2 regions of the Shewanella sp. SM95 genome follow, and region 1 is predicted to be linked to the other one. Evidence: predicted binding sites of a transcription regulator. Region 1 holds the regulator's gene; the other holds the start of a gene.
What was found. Region 1 encodes ArgR, which controls arginine synthesis, uptake and breakdown. Its sites were predicted from a motif close to ANTGAATANNTATTCANT; they were not measured.
Positions count from the first base shown of each region.

Region 2: argC (N-acetyl-gamma-glutamyl-phosphate reductase) is a predicted target of ArgR. The motif match lies at 3,422-3,439, and genes of this name have one in related genera.

Region 1 is NZ_JAKKSE010000008.1:7,378-24,106, reverse strand. It holds gene L5M29_RS10725 (Dyp-type peroxidase) at 1-838, shown strand, start outside; gene L5M29_RS10720 (LysR family transcriptional regulator) at 912-1,814, opposite strand; gene L5M29_RS10715 (NAD(P)-dependent oxidoreductase) at 1,921-2,553, shown strand; gene argR (transcriptional regulator ArgR) at 2,729-3,199, opposite strand; gene mdh (malate dehydrogenase) at 3,494-4,429, shown strand; gene L5M29_RS10700 (thiol-disulfide oxidoreductase DCC family protein) at 4,532-4,930, opposite strand; gene folM (dihydromonapterin reductase) at 5,197-5,943, shown strand; gene L5M29_RS10690 (5-formyltetrahydrofolate cyclo-ligase) at 6,153-6,851, opposite strand; RNA gene ssrS (6S RNA) at 6,861-7,041, opposite strand; gene L5M29_RS10680 (cell division protein ZapA) at 7,159-7,461, opposite strand; gene L5M29_RS10675 (UPF0149 family protein) at 7,697-8,272, shown strand; gene ubiH (2-octaprenyl-6-methoxyphenyl hydroxylase) at 8,452-9,693, shown strand; gene L5M29_RS10665 (FAD-dependent monooxygenase) at 9,736-10,959, shown strand; gene gcvT (glycine cleavage system aminomethyltransferase GcvT) at 11,213-12,307, shown strand; gene gcvH (glycine cleavage system protein GcvH) at 12,333-12,722, shown strand; gene gcvP (aminomethyl-transferring glycine dehydrogenase) at 12,845-15,733, shown strand; gene L5M29_RS10645 (hypothetical protein) at 15,942-16,475, opposite strand; gene L5M29_RS10640 (ATP-binding protein) at 16,512-16,729, opposite strand, start outside.
Region 2 is NZ_JAKKSE010000013.1:2,237-18,965, forward strand. It holds gene L5M29_RS14275 (DUF1439 domain-containing protein) at 1-381, opposite strand, end outside; gene ppc (phosphoenolpyruvate carboxylase) at 381-3,050, opposite strand; gene argC (N-acetyl-gamma-glutamyl-phosphate reductase) at 3,673-4,653, shown strand; gene argB (acetylglutamate kinase) at 4,685-5,467, shown strand; gene L5M29_RS14295 (ornithine carbamoyltransferase) at 5,480-6,385, shown strand; gene L5M29_RS14300 (argininosuccinate synthase) at 6,445-7,683, shown strand; gene argH (argininosuccinate lyase) at 7,792-9,159, shown strand; gene L5M29_RS14310 (penicillin-binding protein 1A) at 9,260-11,794, opposite strand; gene L5M29_RS14315 (pilus assembly protein PilM) at 11,983-13,062, shown strand; gene L5M29_RS14320 (PilN domain-containing protein) at 13,050-13,634, shown strand; gene L5M29_RS14325 (type 4a pilus biogenesis protein PilO) at 13,631-14,254, shown strand; gene L5M29_RS14330 (pilus assembly protein PilP) at 14,254-14,769, shown strand; gene L5M29_RS14335 (type IV pilus secretin PilQ) at 14,791-16,729, shown strand, end outside.

The sequences.
Region 1 (16,729 bases):
GTCGCAATTACGTCCCTGTCTTGCCAACGTTGCGCAGTATATTTATGAGCTGACAGATCAATATTCCGACAGTGCATTCAATGGTTTTGTTGGTATTGGTGCTAATTATTGGGATAGCCTCTATCCTACTGCTCGCCCTGAACTGCTTAAACCTTTCCCTGCGATGCAAGTGGGCAGTCGTGAAGCGCCTGCAATTGAATATGATTTATTCGTGCATATTCGCAGTGATCGTTACGACATTCTGCATTTAGTGGCGAATGAAATCAGCCAAATGTTTGAAGACTTAGTGGAGTTAGTTGAAGAAGAGCGTGGCTTTAGATTTATGGATAGCCGTGATTTGACTGGTTTTGTCGATGGCACCGAAAACCCTAAGGGGCGCCACCGCCAGGAAGTGGCACTTGTGGGTGATGAGGATCCTGAGTTTAAGGGTGGCAGCTATATTCATGTGCAAAAATATGCCCATAACTTAAGTAAGTGGCATAGGTTACCAGTTAAAAAACAAGAGGATATAATCGGTCGAACTAAGCAAGATAATATCGAGTATGAATCTGAAGATAAGCCACTGACCAGCCATATCAAGCGCGTTAATCTTAAAGATGCCGATGGTAAGTCAATGGAGATCCTGCGTCAGAGTATGCCCTATGGTTCGCTGAAGGAGCAGGGATTAATGTTTATCTCTAACTGCCGCACGCCAGAACATTTTGAAAAGATGCTGCATAGCATGATGTTTGGTGATGGCGCAGGCAATCATGATCACTTGATGCATTTTACTAAGGCGATGACAGGTTCATCTTTCTTTGCCCCTGCATTGGATTTTATGCTGCAGTTCGACGAATAAGCTTTCTATAATCAAGCCGAATTAGTATCAATCGAGACGCACTTAAGCTAACGCCTAAGTGCGTTTTTTTATGCTAATGCGCGGGAACCCATTTTTTGATATCGAGCTGCCATTGCAGGGCGGTGAAATCGATAAAGGCGCGCACTAGATTTTGCTGATAACTGCGGGACAAATATACCGCCCACAGGGTTTGGCCTGGTGTCGTAAATTCGGGTAAGACTTCTTTGAGCTGACCACTGGCAAGGTATTGGTTAGCCAAGTCACAGGGTAAACGCACTATGCCATGTCCACGTAGCGCCGCACTGACCAACACTCCCATATCGTTAGCCCTAAGATTCCCTGTAACTTTGACGTGCTCAGCTTGCAGTTCTTTTAGAAAAGGCCAGTTTTGTTGCGCTGAGTGTATGAGGCAGTTGTGGGCCAGCAGATCTATGGGTTCGAGGAGTGGCGTTGCGCTATCAAGATAGCTCGGCGCCGCGCAAAGTACTGCATCTATGGTCATCAAACGCCGAGCTATGAGATTCTCATCGGGCTGCTCGGTATAACGTAGCGCCACGTCGACTCTCTCATCTACCAATTGCGCAAAACTGTCCGACATCACCAGTTGAATGTTGACCTTAGGATGAATTTTAATAAAGCGATCGACGACATCAAACAGACTGTGCTGCCCAAGGCCAATAGGCGTAGCGATACGAATACTGCCTACCAGTTCACTGTTATGGCTGTGGGCACGGCTCTCCATGGCCGCAACTTCACTTAAGATCCGCTGGCAAAATTGTAGCGCTTCCTCACCCTGCAAAGTCAAGCTGGCGCTGCGCGTGGTGCGGTGTAATAAGCGTAAACTCAACCACTGCTCCACTTCTTGAATATGACGGGAAACCTGCAGGCGGCTGAGGTCTAAATGTTCGGCAGCTTTGGTAAAGCTGCCACAGTTTGCGACTTCGACGAAACTGCGTATTGCGGCAATTTTATCCACATTAGTATCCTATATTGAAACAATCATGCTCAATTATTGATGTTTATTAGGTGAAAAACTGCAAGTAAACTGGTTCCAATGTAAATCATCTGAGTGAGACAATGAAATGAAAATCGCAATTTTAGGTGCAACGGGTTGGATCGGTGGTGCAATTTTAAAAGAAGCACAGAGTCGTGGACATCAAGTGACAGCGTTAGTGCGTGACCCAAGCAAGTTATCCGTGGCTGACGTAGTAGTACGTGCCGTGGATTTAGAGCAGCCATTGGTCGCCGATACCTTTGCTGGCGTAGATGTCGTGATTGCCGCCGTTGGTGGCCGCGCCCAACAAAATCATGGTCTAGTGGCGAGTACGGTTCAGCATTTACTGGATGTGCTGCCTAACGCTAACGTGCCACGTTTATTGTGGGTCGGTGGTGCTGGGAGTTTAGAAGTGGCGCCGGGTGTGACGCTGGTCTCTAGCCCAGATTTCCCCGCAGTATATAAAGATGAGGCGTTAGCTCAGGGTGAAGCCTTGAAGGTATTCCGTGCGGCGCAAACGGCAATCAATTGGACCTTTGTGAGCCCAGCGGCTGAGATTTATCCCGGTGAGAGTGAAAGCCCGTACCGTCTTGGTGGCGACAGCTTCTTTACCGATGCTAATGGTCAAAGCCGTATCTCTGTAACCGATTACGCAAAAGCCATGGTAGATGAAGCCGAAAAGGGCGCTCACCCAAACCAGCGCATCAGTGTGGCTTACTGATATCGTTATAGTTGAGTTAGATATTGTGAGTTAGATATTGTGAGTTAGATATTGTGAGTTAGATATTGTGCTGGAATGTGTAACGTAATCGGGACAATGGCCAAATACCCAGCGCTATATTGCACTTCAAAATGTACAGATAAAATAGAACAGGTCAGCTCACTGACCTGTTTTTTTATTCTGCGTAATTGAATAAAGATTTGATGGTTTCTAAGGTATCGGCGATATCTTGGATGCTCGATGGGCAAATAAAGATAGTGTCGTCACCGGCAATCGTACCCAAAATGCCTTCTGGTTTACCGATAGAATCCAACAAGCGGGCAATCAGCTGCGCGGCACCTGGGCTAGTTCGCACGACGATCATAGCTTGGTTGTGATCGACGTCGAGTACCAAATTCTTCAGTGGGCTACCCGCGGTGGGTACGCCTAATTCGGCTGGTAAGCAATACACCATCTCTTGCTTAGCGTTGCGAGTCCGCACTGCGCCGAACTTGCTGAGCATGCGTGACACTTTCGATTGGTTAATATTACCAAAGCCTTCAGCTTGCAAGGCGGTGACGATTTCACTCTGAGAGCCAAAGCGCTCTTCTTTTAAAATCGACTTAAAAATTCTAACAAGGTCATCCTGATTCTTGGTCGTTTGCATAATATTATTATTCGTTATTCAAAAAAACAGGCCCATTTTGAATATTTTTAGAAAAATTGTCAACAAATAACCAGATTGGTTGAATAAAAATTCACTAGCTCTCAGTGGTTAAGCGTTTGTAGGGGGCGTAAAAATCCCAATTTGAGTAATTGTTCTACATTGCTTCTACGTTATTCCGGAATTCTTTTGTCCCACGACTAAGGGATAATTGAAATTGTTGTGACATTCCAGTAATGTGACGCCAACGCAAATTAGATCCATGTCACACATATCCGAGAAATAACGGAGATAACTATGAAAGTTGCTGTACTTGGTGCTGCTGGTGGTATCGGCCAGGCTCTTGCCCTACTGTTAAAAACTCAATTGCCTGCGGGTTCACAATTGTCTCTATATGATATCGCACCGGTAACTCCGGGTGTTGCGGTTGACTTGAGCCACATTCCAACTGCTGTTGAAATAAAAGGTTTTGCTGGTGAAGATCCAACGCCTGCCCTAGTGGGTGCTGACGTTGTTCTAATTTCTGCTGGTGTTGCACGTAAGCCTGGTATGGATCGTTCAGATCTGTTCAATATTAATGCCGGTATCGTTCGCAACCTGATCGAAAAAGTAGCGGCAACTTGCCCTACGGCTTTGGTTGGCATTATCACTAACCCCGTCAACACGACTGTAGCTATCGCTGCAGAAGTGATGAAAAAAGCGGGTGTTTATGATAAGAACCGTCTGTTCGGTATCACGACATTAGACGTGATCCGTTCTGAAACCTTCATCGCCGAATTAAAAGGCCTGAACGTTGCTGACGTTAAAGTGAATGTGATCGGCGGCCACAGCGGCGTGACCATTCTGCCATTACTGTCTCAAGTTGAAGGCGCGACTTTCACTGACGAAGAAGTGGCAAGTTTGACGACTCGCATCCAAAACGCGGGTACCGAAGTGGTTGAAGCTAAAGCCGGTGGCGGAAGCGCGACTCTGTCTATGGGTCAAGCGGCTTGCCGTTTCGGTCTGTCTCTGGTTCGTGGTCTGCAAGGTGAAGCTAACATCGTTGAATGCGCCTATGTTGACGGCGGCAGCGAGCATGCTGAATTCTTCGCACAACCTGTGCTGTTAGGCAAAAACGGTATTGAAAAAGTACTGCCTTACGGTGAAGTGAGTGCATTCGAAGCTAACGCTCGTGATTCTATGTTAGATACGCTGAAAGGCGATATCAAACTAGGCGTTGATTTCGTTAAATAATATTTCGGATAATCTTTTTAGATTATGACGAATTAAAAACGGAGCCATGAGCTCCGTTTTTTTATGCCTGGGTTTTACATTTTACCAAGCGAATTCAGTCGATCAGCGGCGCTTAGTGGGAATTTGGCAGTTATCATCGCAGCGGGCTTTGCCCGTCAGTAAATAGGAGATGCGGTATCTGTGTTTTGCGAATCTTAGATAGCACCAATCGGCCACAGTTTTAATCACGGGCAGGCGTAACAGTTGGATCCAGGCGCGCGTCCCTGTCAGTGCCCACGCTTTACAAGTGACATCTAACCCGAGTAACACTTCGCCCGTTGCGGTTTCGCCATGTAGAATCGTATTGGCGTAGTCTTTATTGATATGGCTGAAGCGCTCACTAAAGTCTGGCGCATTTAAATCCTCAAGCGCAATCAAGTTCTTCGGATCGCGCGCCTTCAGTTGACGCATTTCGGCGCGACATAATGGACAATTACCATCGTAAAAAATCCGCAGTTCCATCGGTATCACCTCTGATGACTTGATCACAATACTTGGTCTAAGCTCTTGGCTTGAGTACTCAAGCTTGGTTTTCTTCTACCCTATACGCAGAATAAAGGGGTTTAGATCGAAGCGATTGTAGAACGGATCAGCATCTCATTGGGCTTTTTGTTAGGTTAAATTCAAATGAGTGCAGTAACATCTTGGTTATTCATCAGTTTAACTTGATTGCTGATTTTTAAGCGAACAAGGTAAAGCCTGACCAATAACGACTCAAAAGGATAGGTATGACATCTCCCATCATAATCACAGGCGTGGGTAAGCGTATCGGTTACGCCTTAGCCAAACATTTTCTCGCCCAAGGTCAGCAGGTGATTGGTACCTATCGCAGCCATTACGCTAGCATAGATGAGCTGAACGCCTTAGGTGCGACTCTGTATCCCTGTGATTTTTATGACGATACTCAAGTGCGATCCTTGATTGATGAGTTAGCTAAGCTGCCGCAAATTCGCGCCATTATTCACAATGCCTCGGACTGGCTGCCGGATCCTGTGCTTACAAAGAATGAGCCTTTCAAGAGTGCCACTTTTGCACCGAGCCAAGTGCTGCAGCGGATGATGCAAGTGCATGTGAGCGTGCCCTATCAGTTGAACTTGGCCTTAGAGGCGCAGCTACGTGCGGCTGCTGGCGATGAAATCGGCGGCAGTGATGTGATTCATATTACTGACTATGTGGCAGAGAAGGGCAGTCAGAAGCATATCGCCTATGCCGCCAGTAAAGCCGCGCTGCACAATATGACGCTATCCTTTGCCGCCAAGTTTGCGCCCGAGGTCAAAGTGAATTCGATTGCGCCAGCGATGATCCTATTTAATGCGGGTGATGACGCTGCCTATCAGCAAAAAACCTTAACCAAAGCGCTGTTGCCGAAAGAGGCGGGAAATGAGGAAATTATCGACTTAGTGGAATATCTGCTGAATAGCCGCTACGTCACCGGTCGTTGCCATAATGTTGATGGTGGCCGGCATTTAAGGTAGAGAAGGCTCTAGAATCTAGATTCTAGAAGGAGCGAACGACTGCATGATCTATTTTGTTTCATACCAAATATGACATTTTCACCCTCCATAGTGGTCAGATGTAGGAGGTAGAATTCTTTAATAGAAAGAGTGCAGGAGCAGTTATGGAGCGACGCTCTGCTTTTTCTAGCAGCGAAGCGCTCTAGCTTCTAGTTTCTTGTACCTTCTTTTCAAAATGTCAGTACCCGACTTGGGGTGATGATGAACGGTAAAGGCACATCCCAATACTCGCAGGGTAAACTCGTCACTTGCTGACAGTCGTGGGCGTAACCCATAGGCAAAGGTTTACCCTTAAGCTGCCAGTTCGCCAGCGTCCTATCGTAATAACCGCCGCCCATGCCCATGCGATTGCCCATTAAATCAAACGCCACTAAGGGCGTGATAACCACATCTAGCTCAGTTACTGGGATAATGGCGCGCACATCTAATTTAGGTTCTAAGATGCCGAATTGATTCGCCTGCATGGGGGTGTCTGCGGTGTTATGCAGGAATAACAATTGTCCGGCATTGAAGGGATGTAACCTAGGCAGATAGGTGTTTATGCCCATTTGCCACAGCGCAGCGATCAGCGGTGGCGTGGCGAGTTCGCCATCATGGGTGAGATATAATGCCACATGTTGCGCTTTGTTGGCCTGCAATGCATCGAGCATTCGCTGGCAGGCGTTTAAACTTGCTTGGGTTTGTTCTATTTCGGAGAGAGATTTACGGGCGGTGCGAATGGTTTTGCGTAACAGATTGCGGCTTTCTTTTGTATGGAGTGCGATATTTGCCGCATAGTTTGCGACATCTACGGCATCAGCGACTTCTACGGCAAGGTGCGCCGTGTCGCTTTGGGTATTCAAATGAGAAAGTTTGGAAGATGTAGACATAGAATTAAGATGCTCCCCAGAATGCCGCTACCGGTGTAGCCCTTGAACCGTAGGTTCAAGGCGGGTAAATGATTACCTCCTAAGGCTTCTCGGTACAAGCCGAGCATGCACAATGTCAGTAAAGCATTCACCCTGAGATAAAAATTATCGGCACAGGGACATTACCAGTTGGCATGCATCCCAGGGAGCAAAACGGTATTGAATTGCTAAAGCATTGGTTTATTTAAATAAGCCAGTTTAGCCATTCACTGTGCGTCAGTTGGTTTAACTCAATGAGTGTTAAATCACTAAGGTGCACAGTTTAAATCTATTTAGTTGAACGCTCAACTAAGGCACTTTCGAGGGTCGACTGCAGCAAGCTGATCCTGTCGTCCATCTGTTGCATGTAGTGCTTATTTTTTTGCTTTTCTTGGAACAACTCGTGTCCAATATTCAGCGCCGCCATGATCGCAATTTCTTCACGGCTTAGGCTATTGGTTCGGGTTTTTAACGCACTGAGTTGTTGTTCAACTCCCAACGCTACCGTACGTAAGGCATCCTCTTGACCTTTCGGGCAAGCGATAGAGTAGGTGCGCCCAAGTAGGGTAATTTCAACAGCACTGTTACTCATGTCGCGGGTGATCCTTTCGTTAGCCTCTTAGGGCGGACTATATAGGGCTGATCTTAAAAGTGCAAGGTAAGCCGCAAATGGATTGGTCTTTGACGGTTTTGTTTGCTGTTTGTGTGAGCAGTTGGATAGTTTTTTATCAGGGCGTGGCCGATTTCGCCATTATTGGGATTCAGTATTGGTTCAAGTCTTTATCTCTGCTAGCATTGCTGCTGGAAAAATCTTATTGGGATCTGATATGGCAACCCCTCCTTCGTTACGTATCGACAGCTTAAAACTCGCCTTAGATGCGGCTGAAATCGGCCAGCATCCGGTAGAAGTTCACGGTGCTTTAGTCGGTTTAATCTGCGGTGGTGTAGAGCAAACTGGCGACACTTGGATCAAGCCTTTATTCGACCTGATGAACGATGGTCAACCTTTGCCAGCGCAGTTGCACCAATTAGTGTGTGATTTGTTTAACGATTCAGTGACGCGTTTAGTGGATTTTGAATTTGGTTTCATGCCGCTGTTGCCAGAAGAAGAAGAGCCGCTCAGCCAACGTGTTGAAGCCTTGTCCCTGTGGACCCAGAGTTTTTTGACTGGCATGGCGATTATTCAGCCGAAACTGAATCAAGCCTCGGCAGAAGTACGTGAAGTGATCAAAGACTTGGCGGAAATTGCCCAAGTGGAATTTGATGTTGCCGACGATGAAGAATCCGAAGCCGCTTACACTGAATTACTCGAGTTTGTACGTATTGCAGCCATCATGTGTTACTCGGAGTTTGGTCCTGAGCTTCCCCATGGCGAGGCTGACGATACTGCGGTTGTGCATTAGTTTACCGCAGTTGTTTAATGTTCAATAAGTTAACGCAGTAGTGGCTTCATTAGATGTCAAAGGTGGGCAAACCTGCCTTTGAGTCCATAGCACTGGTGTTTTTGAGTGCATAGCATTGATGTTTACATCTTTTATGTTTACATGCCTTAGTGTTATGCCAAAGCTTGAATGAGATCCCCATGACGGCCACAAATCACATGGATACTTCAGTTCAACACGTCGACATCGCGATTGTAGGCGGTGCGATGGCGGGGGCGACTCTCGCGTTAGCTCTCGCGCGTCTTTCTTTATCCGCAGCTCGGCCACTTTCTATCGCCTTAATCGAAGCGCACCTTCCCGATAAGCAACACCCCGGATTCGATGCTCGCTCTATTGCTATCGCCCATGGTTCTATTTTCGAATTATCCCGTTTAGGTTTATGGCAAAAGCTCGCCCATTTGGGCACGGCGATTGAAAATATCCATGTGTCGGATCGCGGCCACTTTGGCATGACAGAACTCAATGCGGCGCAGTTTCATTTAGATGCCCTAGGCCAAGTGGTTGAGCTTGAACGGGTTGGCCAAGTGCTGTTTAACGAGTTGAATAAGAGTAGTGTCAAACTCTATTGCCCCGCCAAGCTTGCCCAAGTAGAACCCGCCGTTGAAGGTCACACCTTAGTGCTCGATACGGGCGAGCGAATTCAAGCCAAACTTGTGGTCGCAGCCGATGGTTTGCAATCCAAAGTGCGCAGCAGTTTTAATTTGCCCGTGACCCAAGTGGCCTTTGAGCAAACGGCCATTATTGCCAATATTCAAACTGCCGATTTGCCAACCAATAGGCCTCACAAACATTGGGCCTATGAGCGCTTTACCCAAACAGGTCCCTTAGCGTTGTTGCCTATGGCCGATATTCAAGGTCAACCTCGCTTTTCTCTCGTGTGGGCGCTCGATGATGCGCGGGCTAAACAGATGCAAGACGCGCCTAAGGCTGAGTTTTTAGCGGCGCTGCAACAGGCCTTTGGTTATCGTGCAGGCACGTTTATCGATGTCAGCGCGCGCCATGCGTATCCGCTTAATTTGTCCTATATGCCAAGGCCAATTCATCACAGATGCGTGTTTATCGGCAATGCGGCGCAGACACTGCATCCGATTGCGGGGCAAGGGTTTAACTTAGGGTTGAGGGATGTGGTGAGTTTGCTCGAGGTAATCCAAACGGCGCTAGCTCAGGGCGAAGATATTGGCTCCGCCGCTGTGACCCATGCGTACCTTAATGCCCGCGAGCACGACAGAAACAGCACTATCCGAAATATCGAATTTTTAGTCCGTGGCTTTTCAAACCAATATTGGCCGACGGCGCTGGGGCGTAACTTAGGATTACGGCTCTTGTCTTGGTTTCCGCCACTGAAAACCCCTGTAGCTCAAAAGGCTATGGGCTGGAAATAACTCCGCAATTTACTGGTATCGCAACGCGAAAAGGATGTACCCATGTTAAGTTCACAAGCCTATGACATCGCCATTGTGGGTGGCGGCATGGTGGGACTCGCCACCGCGATTGGATTGGCGCAGGCTGATCTGAATGTCGTCGTTATCGATGCGGGCCACACTGAGGCCGTGAGCGGCGAGCCGCGTTTACGGGTGAGCGCCATCAATAAGGCGAGCCAGCGCTTGTTAGAAAACTTAGGGGCATGGAGTTATTTAGATACTTCCCGCGCTACGCCTTATCAAAAAATGGCGGTGTGGGATAAAGACGGTTTCGGTAAAATTGCCTTTGATGCAAACAGCATCAGCGAAACCAGTCTCGGCGCGATTATCGAAAACGATGCCATTAGCTTTGCTCTCGCCAAACGCGCCAGTGAGTTTGACAATATCACCCATATTCAAAACCAACGCATAGAGCGCATTGCTTTTGGTGAGCGCGAAGCTTGGTTGACCCTTGCCAATGGCGTCGAGTCTGAAATAGAAAGTGTCAGTGCTGCACTTGTGATAGCCGCCGATGGCGCCAACTCTTGGGTGCGCGAGCAGTGCAAGATCCCGCTGACCTTTTGGGATTACGGCCACCACGCAATCGTCGCAACTATTCGCACCGAAATGCCACACCTTGCTACCGCCCGCCAAGTGTTTTTGCAGGACGGCCCGCTAGCATTTTTACCTCTGTATGAAGACAATCTCTGCTCTATCGTCTGGTCGGTGCCGCCCGAGCGCGCCACTGAATTATTGGCAATGGATAAAGTGCAATTCGAGCGCAACTTAACCGCGGCTTTCGACGGTCGTTTAGGGATTTGCAAGCTGGAAAGCGAGCGCCACGCTTTTCCATTACGGATGCGCTACGCCCGCCATTTTGCCCGTCACCGTTTAGTGTTGGCAGGCGATGCTGCCCATACTATTCATCCGCTGGCTGGCCAAGGGGTGAACCTCGGCTTTTTAGATGCGGCCAGCATTATCGAAGTGATCAGCGAATTACAGCAAGCGGGTAAAGATATCGGCGATTATGCGCAGCTGCGTGCACTTGAACGTTGGCGCAAAGCCGATGCAATGGAGATGATCGCAGCGATGGAGGGCTTTAAACGCCTATTCGAAGGTTCAAACCCAGTCAAAAAGGCGATTCGCGATCTGGGATTAAATCTCGTTGATAATGTCGCTGGGCTGAAAACAGTGTTCATACAACAGGCCATGGGCAATAAGTCGGCACTGCCTAAGTTGTGCCGTTAGCCTAGGTTGCGCTAATGTGATCAGAATTGCCGCTAATATCAGCATATTGACTGCAAGCTGCGCAAATCTGGCCTTCGCATGTAAAAAAATTACATGTTGAAGATGAGAAAATCTAATGACAATGGCTTCGGATTAGAAAAATCTCCTGTATACAAATTTGTGACGCAAGGTATAATTTCGCCGCATTTTAGACCCTAGTATCTACACCCTACACTAGGCAGAGACCTGAAAAAGGCCGCAAAAAGGGATAACAATGGCTAACAAAACTATTCTGTTTAACAAGCACTTAGAATCAAACGCTAAGATGGTCGACTTCCACGGTTGGGATATGCCCCTCAACTATGGTTCACAAATCGAAGAACACAACGCTGTGCGTCAAGACGCGGGTATGTTCGACGTATCCCACATGACTGTGGTTGATGTGATAGGTAGCGACGCTGGTGCATTTCTACGTAAGTTGCTGGCGAACGATGTGGCTAGACTTAAAGTGCCAGGTAAAGCCTTATACAGCGGCATGTTAGATGACAATGCCGGTATCATCGACGACCTCATCACTTATTACCTCACTGACACTAACTACCGCGTGGTAGTGAACTCAGCGACCCGCGAAAAAGATCTCGCATGGATCGCCAAGCAATCCCAAGGTTTTGATGTCACTGTGACTGAGCGTCCTGAGCTGGCGATGATTGCCGTTCAAGGTCCTAACGCAAAAGCGAAGGCCGCTGCCGTGTTCAGTGCCGAGCAAAACGCCGCCATCGAAGGCATGAAACCTTTCTTCGGTAAGCAAGCTGGCTCACTGTTTATTGCGACTACGGGTTACACAGGCGAAGCGGGCTACGAAATTATCGTCCCAGAAGATGAAGCCCAAGCCTTGTGGCAAGCATTGTTAGATCAAGGGGTTAAACCTTGTGGTCTTGGTGCCCGTGACACGCTGCGTCTCGAAGCTGGTATGAATCTTTACGGCTTAGACATGGACGAAACCATCAACCCATTGGCCGCCAACATGGGCTGGACTATTGCATGGGAACCAAACGACCGTGACTTCATCGGCCGTAAAGCCCTCGAAACACTTCGCGATGCCGGAACCAGCAAACTTGTTGGTCTAGTGATGGAAGAAAAGGGCGTGTTACGCCATGATATGCCAGTATTTTTCACCGACTCAGCTGGTGTAGAGCAACAAGGCGTGATCACCAGCGGGACTTTCTCGCCAACATTGGGCTATTCTATTGCGATGGCACGTGTTCCTAGCTCGATTGGGGATACTGCGGAAGTCGAAATGCGTAAAAAACGTGTGGCTGTTAGAGTAGTGGCGCCAAACTTTGTGCGCAACGGTAAACAAGCATTTTAAAAAAACGGAACAAGGAACAAGAACAATGAGCAATATTCCGACAGAACTGAAATACGCCTCTTCACACGAATGGATCCGCAAGGAAGAAGACGGTAGCTACACAGTAGGTATCACTGAGCACGCCCAAGAGCTGTTAGGTGACATGGTTTTCGTTGAGCTCCCAGAAGTTGGCGACACTGTGACTGCGGGTGAAGACTGTGCTGTAGCTGAATCAGTAAAAGCGGCGTCTGACATTTATGCCCCCATTTCTGGTGAAGTGATTGCCGTGAACGAAGCGCTGGAAGATTCGCCAGAACTCGTTAACAGCAGTGCTTACGGCGAAGGCTGGTTCTTCCGCGTAATGCCTTCTGACGAATCAGAAGTCGACGCTCTGCTGGATGCTGAAGGCTACCAAGCTGTCATCGACGAAGAATAATCGTCGACGCTAACGAAGCCCTAAGGGGCTTCGTTTGTTTTAGCGCAAGATTGACATAACAACAGTCCGTTAATCAGTACCCTACAGTTCTGAATTTCGGCAAATCTGGAACAAGGTTTATCATGACCAAGCAAACCCTCACTCAGTTAGAACAGCACGATTTATTCCTACGTCGTCATATCGGCCCAGATAGCAGCCAACAGCAAGCCATGCTGAACTATGTTGGTGCTGAGTCTCTGGACGATCTGACCGCGCAAATTGTGCCTGAGTCGATCCGTTTAAGCCAAGACCTGAGCATTGGTGATTCCTGCGGCGAAGCCGAAGGCATTGCTTACATTCGTGGTTTAGCGAAACAAAACCAAGTATTTAAGAGCTATATCGGCATGGGTTACTACGGCACTCAAGTGCCAAACGTGATCCTGCGTAACGTATTTGAAAACCCAGGTTGGTACACGGCTTATACGCCATATCAGCCAGAAATCGCCCAAGGCCGTTTAGAAGCCATTCTAAACTTCCAACAAGTGTCGATGGACTTAACGGGTTTAGATTTGGCTTCTGCTTCTTTGTTAGATGAAGCAACTGCTGCTGCCGAAGCGATGGCGCTGGCAAAGCGCGTTTCTAAAGCGAAAAAAGCCAATATCTTCTTCGTTGCCGATGATGTGTTCCCGCAAACCTTAGACGTAGTGAAAACCCGCGCTGAGTGTTTTGGTTTTGAAGTGGTGGTTGGCCCTGCATCTGAGGCCGTTAACCATGAGCTGTTTGGTGCTTTGTTCCAATATACTAACCGTTTCGGTCAAATCACTGACTTCAGCGAATTATTCGCAACTCTGCGTGCGAAGAATGTGGTTGTGACTGTCGCCGCCGACATTATGTCCTTGGTATTACTGAAATCACCGGGCGCTATGGGCGCCGATGTGGTATTCGGTAGTGCCCAGCGTTTTGGCGTGCCAATGGGCTTTGGTGGCCCACACGCGGCCTTCTTCGTTGCCCGTGACGAGCACAAACGTTCTATGCCTGGCCGTATCATTGGTGTGTCAAAAGACGCCCGTGGTAACCGCGCACTGCGTATGGCAATGCAAACTCGTGAGCAACATATCCGTCGCGAAAAAGCCAACTCAAACATTTGTACTGCACAAATTCTGTTAGCGAATATGGCGTCTTTCTACGCCGTATTCCACGGCCCAGATGGCCTGAAAACTATTGCATCACGCATTCACCGTTTCGCCGATATTTTAGCGACAGGCTTAAAAGCGAAGGGCGTGAACTTAGTCAACAGCACTTGGTTTGATACTGTTAGCATCAAAGGCTTAGATGTTGCTGCCGTCAATGCACGCGCACTGGCTGCTGAAATGAATCTACGTTTCGATGCCGATGGTATTGTGGGCGTGAGCTTAGACGAAACCACGTTGCGCACAGATATCGAAGCCCTGTTCGATGTGATCTTAGGTGCCGGCCATGGTTTAGATGTTGCCGCGTTAGACGCGCAAATCGTGAGCCAAGGTAGCCAATCGATTCCGGCGGCACTTGTGCGCCAAGATGCGATTTTAAGCCACCCAACCTTCAATCGCTATCAAAGCGAAACCGAGATGATGCGTTATATCAAACGTCTCGAAAGCAAAGACTTAGCTCTTAACTACTCGATGATTTCACTGGGCTCATGCACCATGAAGTTAAACGCAGCGGTTGAAATGCTCCCTGTGAGCTGGCCAGAATTTGCCAACATGCACCCATTCAGCCCACTGGATCAAGCCAAAGGCTTTACTCAGTTGATTGAAGAGTTGTCGACTTGGTTAGTGAACATCACAGGCTACGACGCTGTGTGCATCCAGCCAAACTCAGGCGCTCAAGGTGAATACGCTGGCTTGTTAGCCATCAAGAAATACCATGAGTCACGTGGCGATGCGCACAGAAACATCTGTTTGATCCCGCAATCTGCCCACGGTACTAACCCTGCATCGGCACAATTAGCCGGTATGCAAGTGGTAGTGACGGCGTGTGATAAGCAAGGTAACGTCGATTTAGAAGATCTGAAGACGAAAGCTGCCGAAGTGGCTGAAAACCTGTCTTGCATCATGATCACTTACCCATCGACCCACGGTGTGTATGAAGAATCTATCCGCGAAATCTGCAACATAGTACATCAGCACGGCGGTCAAGTGTACTTAGACGGCGCTAACATGAACGCGCAGGTAGGCTTAACGTCTCCTGGTTTTATCGGTGCCGACGTATCACACCTTAACCTGCACAAAACCTTCGCGATTCCACACGGCGGCGGTGGTCCAGGTATGGGCCCAATCGGCGTGAAATCACACTTAGCCCCATTCGTTGCGGGTCACGTTGTGGTTAAACCGGGACGCGTGAGCGACAACAACGGCGCCGTCTCAGCTGCACCTTACGGTAGTGCTGGCATTCTGCCGATCAGCTGGATGTACATTAAGCTGCTTGGTTCAAAGGGTCTGAAAAAGTCGACCCAAACTGCGCTGTTAAACGCTAACTATGTGATGAAGAAGCTGTCTGAACACTACCCAGTATTGTTCCGTGGCCGTAACGATCGCGTCGCGCACGAATGTATTATCGACCTACGTCCACTGAAAGAAGCCTCTGGCGTGACCGAAATGGATATTGCTAAGCGTTTGAATGACTACGGTTTCCACGCGCCAACCATGAGCTTCCCTGTTGCGGGAACCCTGATGATTGAGCCTACGGAATCAGAGTCTAAGGTGGAACTCGATCGTTTCATCGACGCTATGGTGTCAATCCGTGCCGAAATCGCCAAAGTGGAATCGGGCGAATGGCCAGCGGACAACAACCCGCTGCACAACGCACCGCACACTATGGCCGATATCATGGACCCAGAGTTTGATACGCGTCCATACAGCCGCGAAGTGGCCGTGTTCCCAAGTGCAGCAGTACGCACGAATAAGTTCTGGCCAACCGTGAATCGTATCGATGACGTTTACGGCGACCGTAACTTGATGTGTTCATGCGCACCATTATCAGACTACGAATAATTAATAATGGCTACTTGGCCTAGATAATTCGGCGTCAGCCAACACTTTTCGCTACTCATTGACACCAGTCAACTCCGTGGCGAAAAGCATCGGCTTCCTTGCCTTATCGTCGGCAGTAACGCCATTATTATTCTTCGGCTTCAGTGAATTTGAAGCATGAAAAAGCGAACCGATTGGTTCGCTTTTTTATTGGTGGATTTCTATTTATTCAATTACTAAACAAGCGTTTAATTGCTGATTCTGCTCGAGAAATTGATGAAGTTTGCTCACCCATTTCAACTTTAAAACAGTTGAAACTAGGTCCAGTCTTAGGTGACCAATCCTCAAACTGAATGACTCTCATGCTTCTACCTTGTGGTGGCAGTAAAAAATCCAATAAGCGGTTGGTAAGGTCTTCATGGTGACTAGTAACAATCACTTGTCGTTTCCACTTATCTCCATCGTTAGCATATGCCATCTTTCTGAGTAATACTGCAGCGGGGATCAATTGGTTCATATCTAACGATGTAGTGAAGTCATCAAAACCTATTACTTGATGGTTTAACGTATCTGCGAGCGCTAGATTAAGATTGATGGTCCAACAAATAGCAAGTTGGGTTTTTTGCCCTGTCGATAAGTCGGAAAATTTAACCTCATTTTGTGTTTCAAAAGTCCATGCTGGTTTTTTATCGGTACCAGTATTACTAAGTTTGATTGGGAGGAAGCCTTTAGGAAAATGAAATTTATCAAGTAATGAATTCATGTTTTCAGTCAAACTTTGTAGTTCAACAGCTGGAATCTAGCTCATAAGGTTTAGTAATTGGCTGTTTATTCCAGACTCCTGTTTACAAATTTTTATTGCACTAGATAGTAAGGTTTCCGCGTTTTCAATACTCTCAGGTTGACTAATATTTTTTTCATCAACTTGTTTTTCATACTCAATACTTGACCAATCCCGAAATGTACCAATCAAAATTTTAAGTGAGTAAATATCGTTATTTTCAAATTGAGCTTTTG
Region 2 (16,729 bases), on a different contig from region 1:
CGCTTTTTCAATATCCTTGGGCGTTGATTCCACTTTGACTAATTCGAGTTGGCGCAGATAGACACTGTGCGTTGCGCTGTCATACCAAGGCTTGGCTTCGAAAGTCGTAGTGAGTTTGACACTCAATGGAAAGATCGGATTCTTAATTGATACTTGAGTTGTGGCACTTACGCTCATAGTGTCAGGTTTTGCACCTAGCTTGACACTGATGTCGTTAATGCGTACTTCTGCGCCAACTAATTGATTGCCTTGTTTAATCTCAAAATGGATCTCTTTACTGAGGTACTGCTCCATTTCGTGCTCGCTGATACTGTACTGCGAGACGCAGCCGCCAAGCAGTACAGTCAGTCCCAAGCAAATCGTGCGGGAAAGTTTTTTCATTAACCAGTGTTTCTCATACCCGCTGCCACACCTGCAATAGTCAGCATTAGCGCTAATTGCACATGTTCAGACGCAGGAGTTTCGGTTGTTTCCTTACGTGTCCGCGCTAATAGCTCGGTTTGTAAGAAGTTTAATGGATCGATATACGGATTTCGCAGTTTAACTGATTCGCGATTCCACGGTGTATGCGCCATTAAACTATCCGATTTTGTCAGCTCAAGCACGACTTTAATGCCCAGATCTAAGCGTTGGCGCAAGGTTTCGCCTAAGTGATGCAAGTCCTTAGGTACTAAACAGGTTTCGTAGTAGCGGGCCAAATTAGGTTCCGCCTTGGCGTAGACCATTTCTAGCATTGAAATGCGAGTGCTGAAGAAAGGCCATTCCCGTTCCATCTCTTGCAGTAAGCCCATTTCACCGCGTTCACAGGCGGCTTGAAGTGCTTCACCGGCGCCAAGCCATGCAGGTAACATCAAGCGGTTTTGCGACCAAGCAAAAATCCACGGAATTGCCCGTAGGCTTTCAATCCCGCCATCGACACGACGTTTAGCTGGGCGGCTGCCGAGTGGCAGTTTTCCTAATTCCACTTCTGGCGTTGCCGCGCGGAAATAAGCCACAAAATCAGGTTCATCACGCACTATGCCACGGTATGCACCCACTGATTCTTCAGCGATACGTTGCATGCAATTGCGCCATTCTTGCTTCGGCTCTGGCGGTGGTAATAGGGTTGCTTCCAATACGGCCGAGGTATACAGGGCCAAGCTTTGAACCGCGAGTTTTGGCAAGCCAAACTTGAAGCGGATCATTTCGCCCTGCTCAGTCACACGAATGCGGCCATCTACCGAACCTGGTGGTTGCGATAGGATAGCCTTGTGTGCAGGACCACCCCCGCGACCAATGCTGCCACCACGGCCATGGAATAGCGTAAGCTTGACGCCCGCTTGTTTACAGACCGCCACTAACTGCTCTTGAGCGTGATACTGAGCCCAAGCCGCCGCCATTACGCCGGCATCTTTAGCTGAGTCAGAGTAACCAATCATGACTTCTTGCATGCCTTTGGTATAACCACGATACCAGTCGATATCGAGCAAATCGGTAATACAGGCCGCGGCGTTGTTTAAGTCACTTAAGGTTTCAAACAGCGGTACTACACGCATTGGGTGCGAACAGCCCGTTTCTTTGAGTAACAGTAAAACCGTTAAGACATCTGATGGTTTACCCGCCATCGAAATCACATAGGATCCGAGTGCTTTTACCGGATGTTTAGCAATCAAACGACAGGTATTAAGCACTTCGGCCACATCGGCCGAGGGTTGCCAGTTACTTGGGATCAGTGGACGACGGTTGCTGAGTTCACGTAATAAGAAGGCTTGCTTCTCGGTTTCATCCCAATGGTTGAAATCACCCATGCCGAGATAGCGAGTTAACTCGGCGAGCACATCGCTGTGACGGCTGGCGTCTTGGCGAATGTCGAGCCTGAGCATATGAATGCCAAAACAGGCGAGACGGCGGAGAATGTCGAGCAATAAACCGTTGGCAATTAAGCGCATACCGCAGTCGGTCAAACTCTTATAAAGCATTTCTAACGGTGCTTTGAGATCGCTTTCTTGCCAAATCAGGCTCGACTTATCGACTTCAGGATTGTGGCCTTCGATGCGCGCATTTAAATAATCTATGGTGTCACGCAGTCTTTGACGAATAGATCGCAGCACGTGGCGGTAAGGTTCGCAGCTGTTATTGGTATAAGCCTTTAACTCATCATTGGCTTCTTCCATCGACAGTTCACCGACCAGCAGCACGATATCTTTTAAGAATAATCTGGCGGCTGCATGGCGGTTACGATCGAGCACCTCTTGGGTGACTTTGGCAGTTACAAACGGGTTGCCGTCGCGATCGCCGCCCATCCAGCTTGAAAAGCGCACTGGCGCTATATCAATCGGTAATTGCTGCCCTGTGCGTTGCTGCACTCGATCGTTAAGTTGTCTTAAGAAGTCAGGCACCGCATGCCAGAGTGACTCTTCAATGGTGGATAATCCCCAGCGAGCCTCATCTACTGGAGTTGGGCGCTCGCGGCGGATCTCATTGGTGTGCCATATTTGCGCAATTAATTGACGCAGGCGCAGATTGATCTGTTGACGTTCTCTATCCGACAGTTGGTCGTTTTCTTGCTCTGTTAAGCAGTCGACAATGGCGGCGTATTTTTGGATCAGGGTGCGACGGGATATTTCAGTGGGGTGCGCTGTTAGCACCAGATCAATATCCAGTGTTTTTAGACAGTCGAGCATTTTAGCTTGGTCGACACGACCATTGAGCATGCGTCCTAGAAGTTGTTCCACTGGGTCTGGCACGCAGACAAGTTCGTCGCAATTACGACTGATAGTATGAAATTGCTCGGATAAGTTAGCTAAGTTAAGAAATTGGTTAAAAGCTTTTGCAAAAGGGACTAATTCTTCGTCTGGCAAAGCTGTCAGTAACTCGAGCATTTGCTCTCTGGCGGCTTGGTCGCCTCGGCGTGAGTCTTTGGCAAGCTTACGGATCTGTTCAACCTTCTCAAGAAAAGAGTCCCCAAGATGGGTACGCATAGTATCGCCAAGGATTTGGCCTAACATACTCACGTTCGATCTTAATGACGCATACATATCTGTCATATTGTCTGCCATGGTTACTGACATAGTTACTCCGAATAGAAAAACATGAAAATTCCGCTGTGCATTTAGCCCGTTAGCACAATACCTATCACTTGGGGCTATGGTCAACAGCAGAACTTATAACTTATACGACTGGCTTATCCGATATGCAACCAATCACGGTATTTGATGAAGAATATTCAATAGAAATGCGAAGTCACGCAATATTTTTTGATGATTAGTGCAAGTGAATATGAAGTGCATCATTTTATGCTTTGCAGACATGTATCTTAGCTGTTAATGAAAAGGACTGATTTGGCTCATATTGACCCTGGATAACTGAGTTATTAACGAGTTAGCTGAGTGGGCGGCGTGTTTTCGATATCCCAGTTTGAGCTTAAAATATGAAAATAAATTAAAAATATATATTCACATATATTGCATAAGTAGATCTTTGTGGTAGTCTAGCCATCAGTTGAGATGAGTCACCCCCTGTGACCTGTAGAGTGAATATCATGATGTACAGTATTAGCCTGACAGTGAATAAAATAACAACCTATTACGATTTCCTGCGACGATAGTCTTGTCATCATAGATATGCGCGGTTGCGTGTAAGCTATTCATCTACTCTTTAAGTTTCTTTGATTCGGTTAATAAGACAAAAAACATGAAAAATATCGCCATTATTGGTGCCAGTGGTTACACAGGCGCGCAATTGACCGCTTTAATCCATGCAGAAGCAGAACTGACGATTCAAGGGTTGTATGTTTCTGAAAACAGTTTAGATAAAGGTAAGCCTTTAGCGGATTTGTATCCTAGCTATAGCCATATCGCATTAACGCTGTCGCCATTGTCCGATGAAGCTAAGGTAAAAATCGTTGCCGAAGCCGATGCCGTGGTGTTAGCGACTGAGCACTCGGTGAGCCTGCATTTAGCGGCTTGGTTTTATAGCCAAGGGTTAGCGGTATTCGATTTAAGCGGTGCCTATCGTTTCAGTGATGTGGCGCAATATCCGAAGTGGTATGGCTTTGAGCATGAATATCCTGAAGTTTTAGCCAAAGCCGTGTATGGCCTTGCCGAATGGAATACTAAAGAAATCGCTGCGACTAAGATGATTGCCGTGCCAGGTTGTTACCCGACCGCATCATTGACAGCGTTAAAACCGCTAGCGAGTTTACTGACATCGGCTTATCCGGTAATCAATGCCGTGAGCGGCGTAACAGGGGCGGGCCGTAAAGCGCAGTTACACACCAGTTTTTGTGAAGTGAGCCTGACACCTTACGGCGTATTAGGCCACAGACATCAACCCGAGATCGCCACTCAGCTTGGCCAAGAAGTGATATTTACACCGCACCTTGGTAACTTTAAGCGTGGCATTTTAGCGACCATTACCGTACAGCTAAAACCAGGCACTACGACTGCCGATGTGGCCGCGGCCTATAGTGTGTATGACAAGGCGCCATTGGTAACTGTAAAGCACAATCAGTTCCCGAAAGTGGACGATGTGGTGCTGACACCTAACTGCCACTTAGGTTGGAAGTTTGATGAGAATAGCGGTTACTTAGTGGTAGCCAGTGCCATCGATAACTTGATGAAAGGTGCTGCCAGCCAAGCGCTGCAATGCATAAAGATTCATTTTAACCTTTAATTGTTCATCCTTATTTAAGAGAGTCGTCAAGATGTCTACAAACAACTCAGTATTAGTGCTTAAAGTGGGCGGCGCGCTGCTGCAATGTGAAATGGGGATGGCGCGATTGATGGATACGGCTGCGGCTATGTTAGCCAATGGTCAGCAAGTGTTGATGGTACATGGCGGCGGCTGTCTGGTGGATGAGCAGTTAGCGGCTAATGGTATGGAGACCGTCAAGTTAGAAGGTTTACGTGTGACTCCGCCAGAGCAAATGCCGATTATTGCCGGCGCACTTGCTGGCACTTCGAACAAAATCCTTCAAGGCGCAGCGACTAAGGCTGGCATTGTGAGTGTGGGTATGAGTCTTGCCGATGGCAATACTGTTTCGGCTAAGATTAAAGATGAGCGTTTAGGCCTTGTTGGCGAAGTCACGCCAAACGATGGCACTTATCTTAAGTTTATCCTCGAGCAAGGTTGGATGCCGATTTGTAGCTCTATCGCCATGATGGACGATGGTCAAATGCTTAACGTCAATGCTGACCAAGCGGCGACGGCCTTAGCTAAATTAGTGGGCGGCAAGTTAGTGCTGCTGTCGGATGTTTCTGGGGTGCTCGATGGTAAAGGCCAGCTCATCCATAGTTTAAATGGCAAGCAGATAGCAGACCTTGTTAAGCAAGGTGTGATCGAAAAGGGAATGAAGGTCAAAGTTGAAGCTGCGCTCGAAGTAGCACAGTGGATGGGGCAGGCGGTACAAGTTGCCTCGTGGCGTGATGCAAGCCAATTAATCGCATTAGCAAAAGGTGAAGCCGTAGGAACACAAATCCAACCATAAGTGGAGTAGGTTATGAAGCATTTACTATCGATAAAAGACTTAACCCAGCAGCAGTTACAGGATCTAATTGCCTTGGCAAAAACGATCAAAGCCAATCCGGCTGAGTATCGTCATGCGCTGGATGGCAAGAGTGTGGTGATGTTATTTGAAAAGCCCTCACTCAGAACACGCGTTAGCTTTGATATCGGTATTAATAAGCTCGGTGGCCACTGTTTATACCTAGACCAGCAAAATGGTGAACTGGGAAAACGGGAATCGGTTGCTGACTTTGCTTCTAACCTGTCATGTTGGGCCGACGCAATTGTGGCGAGAACCTATTCACACACCACCATTGAACAATTAGCCGAGTTCGGCTCAGTGCCCGTGATCAATGCGCTGTCGGATCTTTATCATCCTTGCCAAGCCTTAGCTGACTTTTTAACTCTGGCAGAGCAGTTTGAGGATGTCAGTAAAGCTAAATTAGCTTATGTTGGTGATGGTAATAATGTCACTAACTCGCTGATGTACTGTGCGGCTATTCTCGGTGCCACCATGACAGTGATCTGCCCAGCGGGTCACTTTCCTGATGGCTACGTAGTGGCAGAAGTGCAAGAGCTCGCCAAACGATATGGCGGCAAGATAGTGCTGACCTCAGATATCGATGCGATTGAAGGCCACGATGCGATTTATACCGATACTTGGATTTCCATGGGCGACCCAACGCCTTTGTCGGATATCAAAGCGAAGTTTGCACCATACCAAGTAAACAAAGCTTTGATGGCGAAAGCGGGCGCTAACTTCTTTATGCATTGTTTGCCCGCCCACCGTGGTGTAGAAGTAACAGATGAAGTGATGGACGGTGCAGGATCCTTAATTCTGCAACAAGCCGAAAATCGGATGCATGCCCAAAATGCGGTACTGGTAACCTTATTTAGTTAAATTAACCCTGTTTAGCAGCCTGTTTTCTCCTTGAGAGAAACGAGTCATAGGAATTTAAGATGTCTATCGAGATAAAAAATACTGGCGTGAAAAAAGTGGTTTTAGCCTATTCAGGTGGTCTAGATACCTCGGCCATTATTCCTTGGTTAAAAGAAAACTACGATAACTGCGAAATCATCGCATTCTGCGCCGACGTCGGCCAAGGCGAAGAAGAGCTGGTTGGCTTGACTGAAAAAGCTTTAGCTTCAGGTGCTTCTGAATGTCATATCGTCGATCTAAAAGAAGAATTCGTTAAAGACTATATCTACCCAACGATTGCGAGCGGTGCGATTTACGAAGGCACTTATTTACTCGGTACGTCAATGGCGCGTCCTATCATTGCTAAAGCGCAAGTTGAAGTGGCTCGTAAAGTGGGCGCAGATGCTCTGTGCCACGGTTGTACTGGTAAAGGGAACGACCAAGTGCGTTTCGAAGGTTGCTTCGCCGCATTAGCACCTGATTTAAAAGTGATTGCACCATGGCGTGAATGGACTATGCAGAGCCGTGAAGATCTGCTGGCCTATTTAGCTGAACGTGACATCAAGACGTCAGCGTCAGCGACTAAAATCTATAGCCGTGATGCCAACGCTTTCCATATTTCCCATGAAGGTGGTGAGTTAGAAGATCCATGGAACGAGCCAAGCAAAGGCGTATGGACACTGACTGCCGATCCTGAAGATGCACCGAACAAGCCTGAATATGTGTCGCTAGAAGTAGAACATGGCCGTATCACTAAAGTGAATGGTGAAGCCCTAACGCCTTATGCTGCACTGATGACATTAAACGCCATTGCTGCGCCACACGGTGTGGGTCGTATCGACATTACCGAAAACCGTTTAGTCGGCATGAAGTCTCGCGGTTGTTACGAAACACCCGGCGGCACTGTGATGTTCGCAGCACTACGTGCAATTGAAGAGCTTGTACTCGACAAGACTAGCCGTAACTGGCGTGAGCAAGTTGCCGCACAAATGGCGCATTTAGTGTATGACGGCCGTTGGTTCACGCCACTGTGTAAGTCACTGCTGGCAGCATCTGAGTCACTGGCTGAATCAGTTAACGGTGAAGTTGTGGTAAAACTCTACAAAGGCCAAGCGAGCGCAGTGAAGAAACGTTCACCTAACAGCTTGTACTCTGAAGCGTTTGCCACCTTTGGTGAAGATCAAGTTTACGATCAAAAACATGCAGAAGGCTTTATCCGCCTGTACTCATTAGCGAGCCGCATCCGCGCACTCAACGCTAATGATGTAAAGTCTAAGTAATAGGTCGTTTAAAAGGGCGCCTAGCGCCCTTTTTTGTTTTTAGGTTTTGATTGAGTTTTTGATTCAGATGAGTCGATTTCAAATAAGCAGTGAGTAAGGGGAGTTAGCATGGCTTTATGGGGTGGAAGATTTCAGGGCGAAACGAGCGCGCTATTCAAATTATTCAACGATTCGTTACCCGTGGATTATCGCTTGTTCGAACAGGATGTGGTCGGCTCCATTGCTTGGGCGGATGCGATTGCCAGCGTGGGAATTATCTCGGCAACTGAATGCAGCGACTTGAAAAAAGCGCTCAATGATTTGCTGGTGGAAGTGCAGGGCGATCCGGCGATTATTCTCGCCTCGGGCGCTGAAGATATTCACAGTTTCGTCGAGTCGGCCTTGATTGCCAAAGTGGGCGATCTCGGTAAGAAATTGCACACTGGTCGTAGTCGTAACGATCAAGTTGCCACCGATTTAAAGCTTTGGTGTCAATCCGAAGGCAAAGCATTACTCGCGCGCCTTCAAGGTTTACATGCTGAATTACTGGCGTTGGCTGAGCGTGAATTTGATGCGGTAATGCCGGGTTATACTCACTTGCAGCGCGCGCAACCTGTGACATTTGGTCACTGGTGTTTAGCGTATGTGGAAATGACTGAGCGGGATATCAGCCGTTTAGCCGATGCGTTAACCCGCGCGAATACCTGTCCATTAGGTTCAGGCGCCCTTGCGGGCACAGCTTATAAGATGGATCGACATGCTCTGGCCGCGGCGCTGAATTTTGCCTCGCCAACGCTGAATAGCTTAGATAGCGTATCAGACAGAGATCACGTGGTAGAGCTTTGTTCAACCGCATCGATCAGCATGATGCACTTAAGCCGTATGGCCGAAGATCTGATCTTCTTTAACTCGGGTGAGGCAAATTTTATTTCCCTGAGTGATGAAGTAACTTCGGGTTCATCCCTGATGCCACAGAAGAAAAATCCAGACGCATTAGAGCTTATCCGTGGCAAAACTGGCCGGGTTTATGGCAGCTTAGTGGGCATTCTCACTACGATGAAAGCGCTACCTTTGGCGTACAACAAAGATATGCAGGAAGATAAAGAAGGCCTGTTTGACGTGGTCGATAGTTGGGCAATTTGCCTCGATATGGCGGCGTTAGTGTTGTCAGGTTTGAAGGTCAATCGCCCTAATGCGCTGTTAGCGGCACAGCAAGGTTATGCAAATTCTACTGAGCTTGCGGATTATCTCGTGTCTAAAGGCATGCCTTTCCGTGAGGCGCACCATGTTGTGGGTGAAGTCGTGGTTGCTGCGATAGCGAAGCAAATTCCGCTTGAGGATTTCTCCTTGGCCGAATTAAAAACTTTTGCCGCTATCATTGAAGATGATGTCTATCCAAACCTGACTATTGAAGCTTGTTTAGCGAAACGTGACGTGCTCGGTGGTACTGCATTGCCACAAATTCAGCAGGCGATTGCGGCCAAGAAAGTACGTTAGCGAGTTATTCAAATCCACAATTCAAGCCAATAAAAAACGCGACCTAATGTCGCGTTTTTTATTGGGCCACAATTAGTGGTAATGAATTTTTAGCATTTGTTTATTGGAATAAATCATCGGTTGGTGCATCGATGAATAAATTGTTTTCATCCTGAGTTTCGCTGATGTATTCCTTCGGCTCTGTACCTGAAATAAAGTACTCGAACGCACTGGTATAGTCGGTTTTTCGAGTAAGTTTACCCGTCGCTAAATCAATGCGTACCGAAACTATGCCTTCTGGCGGAATCGAGGTTGTCTCAGGAGTGCCTTGTAAGACACTGTTCATAAACTCGTTCCAGCCTGGACCTGCTGTTTTCGCACCCGCTTCGGCGCCAGTTATCTGATCTTTTTCGCCGTTTGCATTCCATGCGGTTCTGCCCAGTTGGCGACCGTGATCGTCGAAACCGACCCAGAAAGTGCTAGTGATGACTGGGCTAAAACCACTGAACCAAGTGTCGCGCGATTCGTTTGTGGTACCCGTTTTACCTGCAATATCATGGCGCTTAATCAATTTTGCTGCGCGCCAAGCCGTACCTTGCCAACCCGTGCCTTTACTCCAATCGCCGCCGCCCCAGATCACGCTCTTCAGTGCTTCGGTAATGAGGAATGCCGTTTGCTCTGAAATAATTTGCGGAGCGTAGCGACCGGTTTGATCGAAACACTGCGCAACAGGTGCACTAGGCTCAGCACCAGAGTCTCCACTTACGCTGAACGCCACAGGATCGCTCGGTGTAACTGGTTGGTTAAGACTTTGGCTAGGCTTACAGGCCAATGTAGGGTTCGCTTTTTCGATAACATTGCCGTAAGCATCTTCTACGCGATCAATATAGAAAGGTTCGAGTAAGAAACCGCCGTTAGCAAATACGTTAAATGCAGTAACCACTTGCAATGGCGTGACTGAAGACGAACCTAATGCAATCGATTCGTTGCGAGGTAAGTCGTTAGGATCAAAACCAAATTCAACGAGTTGAGCAATGGTTTCGTCGAGTCCGACATGTCGCATTGCACGCACAGACATAACGTTAATAGATTGCGCTAAACCCACACGTAAACGAGTGGGGCCTCCATAGATATCGGGTGAGTTTTTAGGGCGCCATGCAGTGCCTTGGCTGATATCGGGTTTATTAATTGGCGCATTGTCTATGAGGGTCGCTAAGGTAAAGCCTTTCTCTAATGCTGCGGCATAGATGAAAGGTTTAATATTCGAACCTAATTGACGTTTCGCTTGAGTCACTCGGTTGTATTGGCTTTGGCTAAAGCTATAACCACCAACTAAAGTGCGAATAGCACCATTTTTGGGGTCGAGTGATACTGTTGCGCTGGCGACTTCTGGTACTTGCGATAGTTGCAAATATTGGCCGTTATCACGGATCCAAATACGCTCGCCGACCTTGAGTATGTCAGAAGCTGATTTCGGTACACTGCCTTGACGCTTATCAGTAATAAACTTACGTGCCCACTTCAATCCATCCCAAGTAATGACTTTAGTTTCGCCTTTGGCGGTCATTATACTTGCTTGCTGATCTGCAATGCTGATGACTGCGGCGGGTTGCAATTCTTGTACTGAAGCAATCTTGGCTAGTTCAGTTTTGATTTGAGCAGATTCAGGTTTTTCGTCCGTCCACAACACGGCAGCAGGACCACGGTAGCCATGGCGTTCATCATAGGCATAGACGTTATTACGCAGTGCCTGTTGAGCTTTAAGTTGTAGATCCGATGAGATAGTCGTATAGACGTTGTAGCCATTGGTATAGGCTTCTTCTTCACCGTACTTCTGTACCATGTAATCCCGAGCCATTTCAGAAATATAAGGGGCATAGAGATCAATTTCAGCGCCATGATATCTGGCTACCAATTGCTCTTGTAGTGCCGCTTGGTATTCGGTTTGGCTGATGTAGCCGACTTCATTCATCCGCATGAGGACGACATTACGGCGAGCTAATGCACGCGAAGGTGACGTGATTGGATTGAGTGTAGAGGGCGCCTTGGGTAGGCCTGCAATAACGGCCAGTTCAGATAAGCTGAGTTCCTGCACGTTTTTACCGAAATACACTTGCGCAGCAGCCCCAACACCGTAGGCCCGTTGGCCTAAGTAAATGCGGTTTACGTAGAGCTCTAAAATTTCATCTTTGGTGAGTAACTCTTCAATATGATAGGAGATAAAAATCTCCTTCACTTTACGAATAATAGTCTTATCTCGGGTTAAGAAGAAGTTACGTGCGACTTGCATGGTAATCGTACTCGCACCTTGCTTTTTCTCACCAGTGGTCAACATCACTAATGCGGCGCGAAGCACGCCAACAGGGTCTATACCACCATGTTCATAAAAGCGGGCATCTTCGGTTGCGATAAACGCCTGTAGCAGAGGTTTTGGCACTTCGTCTAACGTTAGTGGAATGCGACGTTTCTCACCGAATTGAGAAATAAGTTTGCCGTCACTACTGTAAATACGTAAAGGTGTTTGAAGTTGCACATTTTTTAGTGTTGAAACATCCGGTAAATCCGGCAAAACATAAAAGTATGCTGCCACAATGGCGCCTACGCCCAAAAGGGCTAGACTGAATAGTGCTATAACAATACGTTTTAACCACTTCACCAAAATTTATCCTAATGTTCTGTTAAGTGCGACAGTATATAAGGCGCACACGTCTTGGTGAAGTAAAAACGTGAGACTCACAAAATAGCATTTGTAAAATGATGAAACATTCGATACAAGTAAGTATAACAAGTTGATTTTGTGCTAATCTCTTTTACTGAAATATAAATAAAAAAGTGACAATGGATATGCTTTCAAATTTATGGAAGCGTCAGGCTCCGCAGATGGTGGGAATCGATATCGGTTCCCATGAAGTTAAGGCCATTTTGTTGAGTAAGACTGCTGACGGATACAAAATATTGAGTCATGCCGCGGTACCCATTAAGAAGGGGGCCGTTAACGATCATGATATTCGTGATGCTGATGCCGTTGTTGAATGCCTTAAGCAAATAAAACGTAGCCTGCCTAAATCCGTTAAATATGCCGCTGTTTCTGTTTCGGGTTCTGCTGTGATGACGAAAGTGATCTACATGGATGCCTCCCTTAGTGAGGAAGAAATGGAGGCACAGATAGAAATTGAAGCCGATAACCTTATTCCGTATTCACTCGATGAAGTTAGCATAGATTTTGAAACGCTAAACGTAAACAGTACCGATCCTACTAAAGTTGATGTGCTGTTGAGCGCATGCCGCACTGATAATATTGATGTCAGAGTCGATGCGCTGGATAGCGTGGAACTTGAGGCTAAAGTGGTGGATGTTGAAGGTTACGCTTTAGGTCGAGCTGCCGAGTTAATTCTGGCTCAGCTTCCAGAAGGAGCGAAACATAAAGCCGTCGCTATGGTTGATATCGGCGCGAATATGACGACTTTCTCTGTGGTTGAATCGGGTGAGACGACTTTTATTCGTGAGCAAGCTTTCGGTGGTGAGCAATTTACTCAGTCGATATTATCCTTCTATGGCATGTCTTATGATCAAGCTGAGAAAGCAAAGATTGAAGGCGACTTACCACGAAATTATATGTTTGAAGTTTTGTCACCTTTTCAAACTCAGCTATTACAACAAATAAAACGTACGCTGCAGATTTATTGCACTTCCAGCGGTAAAGATAAAGTCGACTACCTCGTATTATGCGGTGGAACATCTAAATTAGAAGGTATGGCTAATTTACTGACGAATGAATTGGGTGTTCACACTATTATCGCCGATCCTTTTCAAGGGTGTTTGCATGCCGATGAGTCGGTTAAAAGTGCGCTGCAACCTACAATCAGCAAATATATGGTTGCTTGTGGCTTAGCATTGAGGAGTTACGGTCAATGGCGAACATAAACCTACTCCCTTGGCGAGAAGAGGCGAGAGAAAAACAAAAGCGCGACTATATTGGTATTTTAGCGGCAGTATTTTTAGCGTCGGCGATTTTAGTCTATGTCGCAGTATCTTTATTAGATGTTATGACAGATGAGCAAAAAGCACGTAACGCTTATTTGCAATCGGAAATCAGTCTGCTTGAAACACAAATTTCTGAGATCAAGAAAATTACTGAACGTAAGAAAGATATTGAGCGGCGTACAGAAATTATTCTTAATCTACAGCAATCCCGTAATTTGCCTACTCACGTATTAGATGAGCTTGTTCGAATTGTACCTCCAGGAATATATCTGTCTAGCCTAGAGAAAAAGGGCAGTTTGTTGCTGATTGAAGGGCGTAGTGAATCGAACAATAACGTCGCCAACATGATGCGAAAAGTGAAAACTTCCGAATGGTTAACCGATCCTAATATGCAATCGATCGTGACCCAAAATGAAGAGTTACGGCAATTACAGCGTTTTAGTTTGAGAGTCACTATTAAAGGCGCGAGTGTAGATGAGCCTGAGAAAATGACAAAAGGAGCGAGTAAATGAAACTCGATCTAAGTCAATTTAATGATATCGACTTTGAAAATATTGGTGGTTGGCCAAATCAAGTTAAAACCTTTTTTGCGATCCTTTTAGCACTCTGTGTTTTTGCTGCGGGATATTTCTTGGTCGTCTCCGATTCGGTAGATATTTATACCGCAGAGCAAGATAAAGAAGTGCAGCTCAGAGATGATTTCAAGAATAAGTATCAACTTGCGGCAAATTTAAAACTCTACCGAGAGCAGCTAGCGACGATGGAAGTGCAGTTTGCAGAGTTACTGAAGATGCTGCCCTCTGAAAATGAAATGCCAGGTTTGCTAGACGATTTAACTTTTGTCGCTACGGATGCAGGACTCAAAATTAATAGTTTGAATTGGGAGGCCGAAATTCAGCGGGATTTCTATATTGAGTTTCCAATTAAAATGTCTGTGACGGGAGATTACCATCAGCTAGGTAGTATGGTGAGTGGTGTCGCTAAGCTGCCGCGTATCGTTAGCCTCCATGATTTCACCATTAAGCGAGATGAAGCCGGCAACTTAGCAATGGATATCTTAGCCAAGACATACCGCTTTAAAGAAGGGGCTGAATTACCGCCAGAAAAACCTGCTAATAAGGGGAAGAAATAATGAAATTCTTACCTTTGTTAGCCTTGAGTCTTTTTTTAATGGGTTGTGTTGGCGATCGTAGTGATTTAGAGCTATTTGTTACTACAACCAAAGCGCAACACGTTGCTCATATCCCGCCCTTGAAAGAGCCGCCAAGATTTGAGCATTTTGCCTATCAAGCCGAATTAATGCGTAGCCCTTTTGTACCACCTTCGCGTGAGTTAACGGAAGAAGTTGTTGATACCAGCAAAGATTGTTTACAACCGGACTTAAAGCGTCGAAAAGGACGATTAGAAACTTATCCTTTAGATAATTTAAAAATGCGTGGCACCTTAAGTGAAGCCGATACAACTTGGGCGTTAGTTGAAACAAATGACGGCAGTGTTTATCGGATGGGCGTTGGTGAGTATTTAGGTCTGTTTAATGGACGCATTTCTAAAGTTACTTCACAAAATGTCGAAGTAGTAGAATTAATTCCAGATGGTTCAGGTTGTTGGTCCGAAAGGACGAGCAATTTAGAACTTTCTGGAGAATAACGAGCGAAGGATGAGGGAATAATGAAATCTTCTGCCGCGATAAAAGTCCCGTTAATTTCTTCAGGCTTAATCAAGTCTGTTATTGGGATCGCATTGGTATTTGGAATTTTGCCATCGAGTTATGCTGCAAACCGATTAATGGATGTTAAGTACCATGCCTTGGTTGACCACCAGTTAGAGCTAGAGTTGGTATTTGAAGAAGCGGTCACTCCGCCAGTTATTGACTCTAATGCCTCGCCTGCAGAGCTCGTATTAACCTTTGATAATAGTATTTCTGGTTTATCTAAGGATCGCTTACCCATTAATCAAGTCGGTGTAACTGACATGATGACTGAGCAGCAAGATACTCGTCTTAAAGTCACCTTAGGTATGTCCAAAGTGAAACCTTACCAAGGTTCAGTCATGGGCAACTCATATCGACTCACTATTAATGATGAGGTTGCAGGCGCTCAGACTCAGGCAGAAAATCCCTTCGTTAATAGCATTAAAAATATCGATTTTCGTCGTAATGAAAATGGTGGCGGTGAGTTATTGGTCTATTTGAATAACCGCTCTGTTGCCGTTAACGTTGAGCAAGTGGGCGCTAAACTCGAAGTTAAGTTATATAACACTGATATTAATAGTGATCTGCTTTATGTTATGGATGTGAAAGATTTTTCAACGCCAGTAAAAAGCTTCGAGACATTTAAAGAAGATCTAACAACGCGCATTTTAGTTGATATTGCTGGTGAATATGAGTTCAGTTATAAGCAAGAGGATAATCTCTTTAGACTCTCTATGAATAAAGTTGAGAGAGTTGCCGCCAAGAAAGATGTTAAAAAATACAATGGCCGTACTTTATCGCTTAACTTTCAAAATATCCCTGTACGTACTGTTTTGCAGATCATTGCTGACTATAACAATTTTAACTTAGTCACGAGTGATACTGTTGAAGGCAACATCACCTTGAGGTTGGACGATGTGCCCTGGGACCAAGCATTAGATTTGATTCTACAAACCAAAGGCCTAGATAAGCGTATCGAAGGCAACATCTTAATGGTGGCACCGAGCGAAGAGTTGGCTATTCGTGAAAGCCAAAATCTCAAAAATAGGCAAGAAGTTAAAGAGTTAGCACCTTTGTATTCTGAGTACTTGCAAATTAACTATGCCAAAGCGATCGACATTGCTGAGCTGCTGAAAAGCGCAGATTCTAGCTTACTATCGCCACGCGGCTCAGTTGCGGTCGATGAACGTACCAACACTGTACTCGTGAAAGATACGGCAGAAACGATTGAGAACATCCATCGTTTAGTCGAAGTACTCGATATCCCTATTCGTCAAGTACTGATCGAGTCACGTATGGTAACGGTCAAAGATGATGTCTCTGAAGACTTAGGCATACGTTGGGGCGTAACGGATCAGCAGGGCAGTAAGGGAACCTCTGGTACATTAGAAGGTGCTCAGAGTATTGCCAACGGCATCATTCCAACTCCAGACCAACGTTTAAACGTTAATTTGCCTGCGGCAGTGACCAATCCAACAAGTATCGCATTCCACGTTGCTAAGTTGGCAGATGGTACTATTCTTGATTTGGAATTGAGTGCGTTAGAGCAAGAAAATAAGGGTGAAATTATCGCCAGCCCTCGTATTACCACCTCTAACCAAAAGGCGGCTTATATTGAGCAGGGTGTGGAGATCCCTTATGTGCAGTCGACTTCAAGCGGTGCAACCTCGGTCACTTTTAAGAAAGCCGTGTTGTCCTTGCGAGTTACACCACAAATTACACCTGATAACCGCGTTATTTTAGATTTGGAAATCACCCAAGACTCTCAGGGCAAGACGGTTGACACACCAACGGGCCCCGCTGTCGCCATCGATACCCAGCGTATTGGCACTCAAGTGCTAGTTGATAACGGTGAAACCATAGTCCTTGGTGGTATTTATCAGCAAAACTTGATCAGCCGTGTGAGTAAAGTCCCTA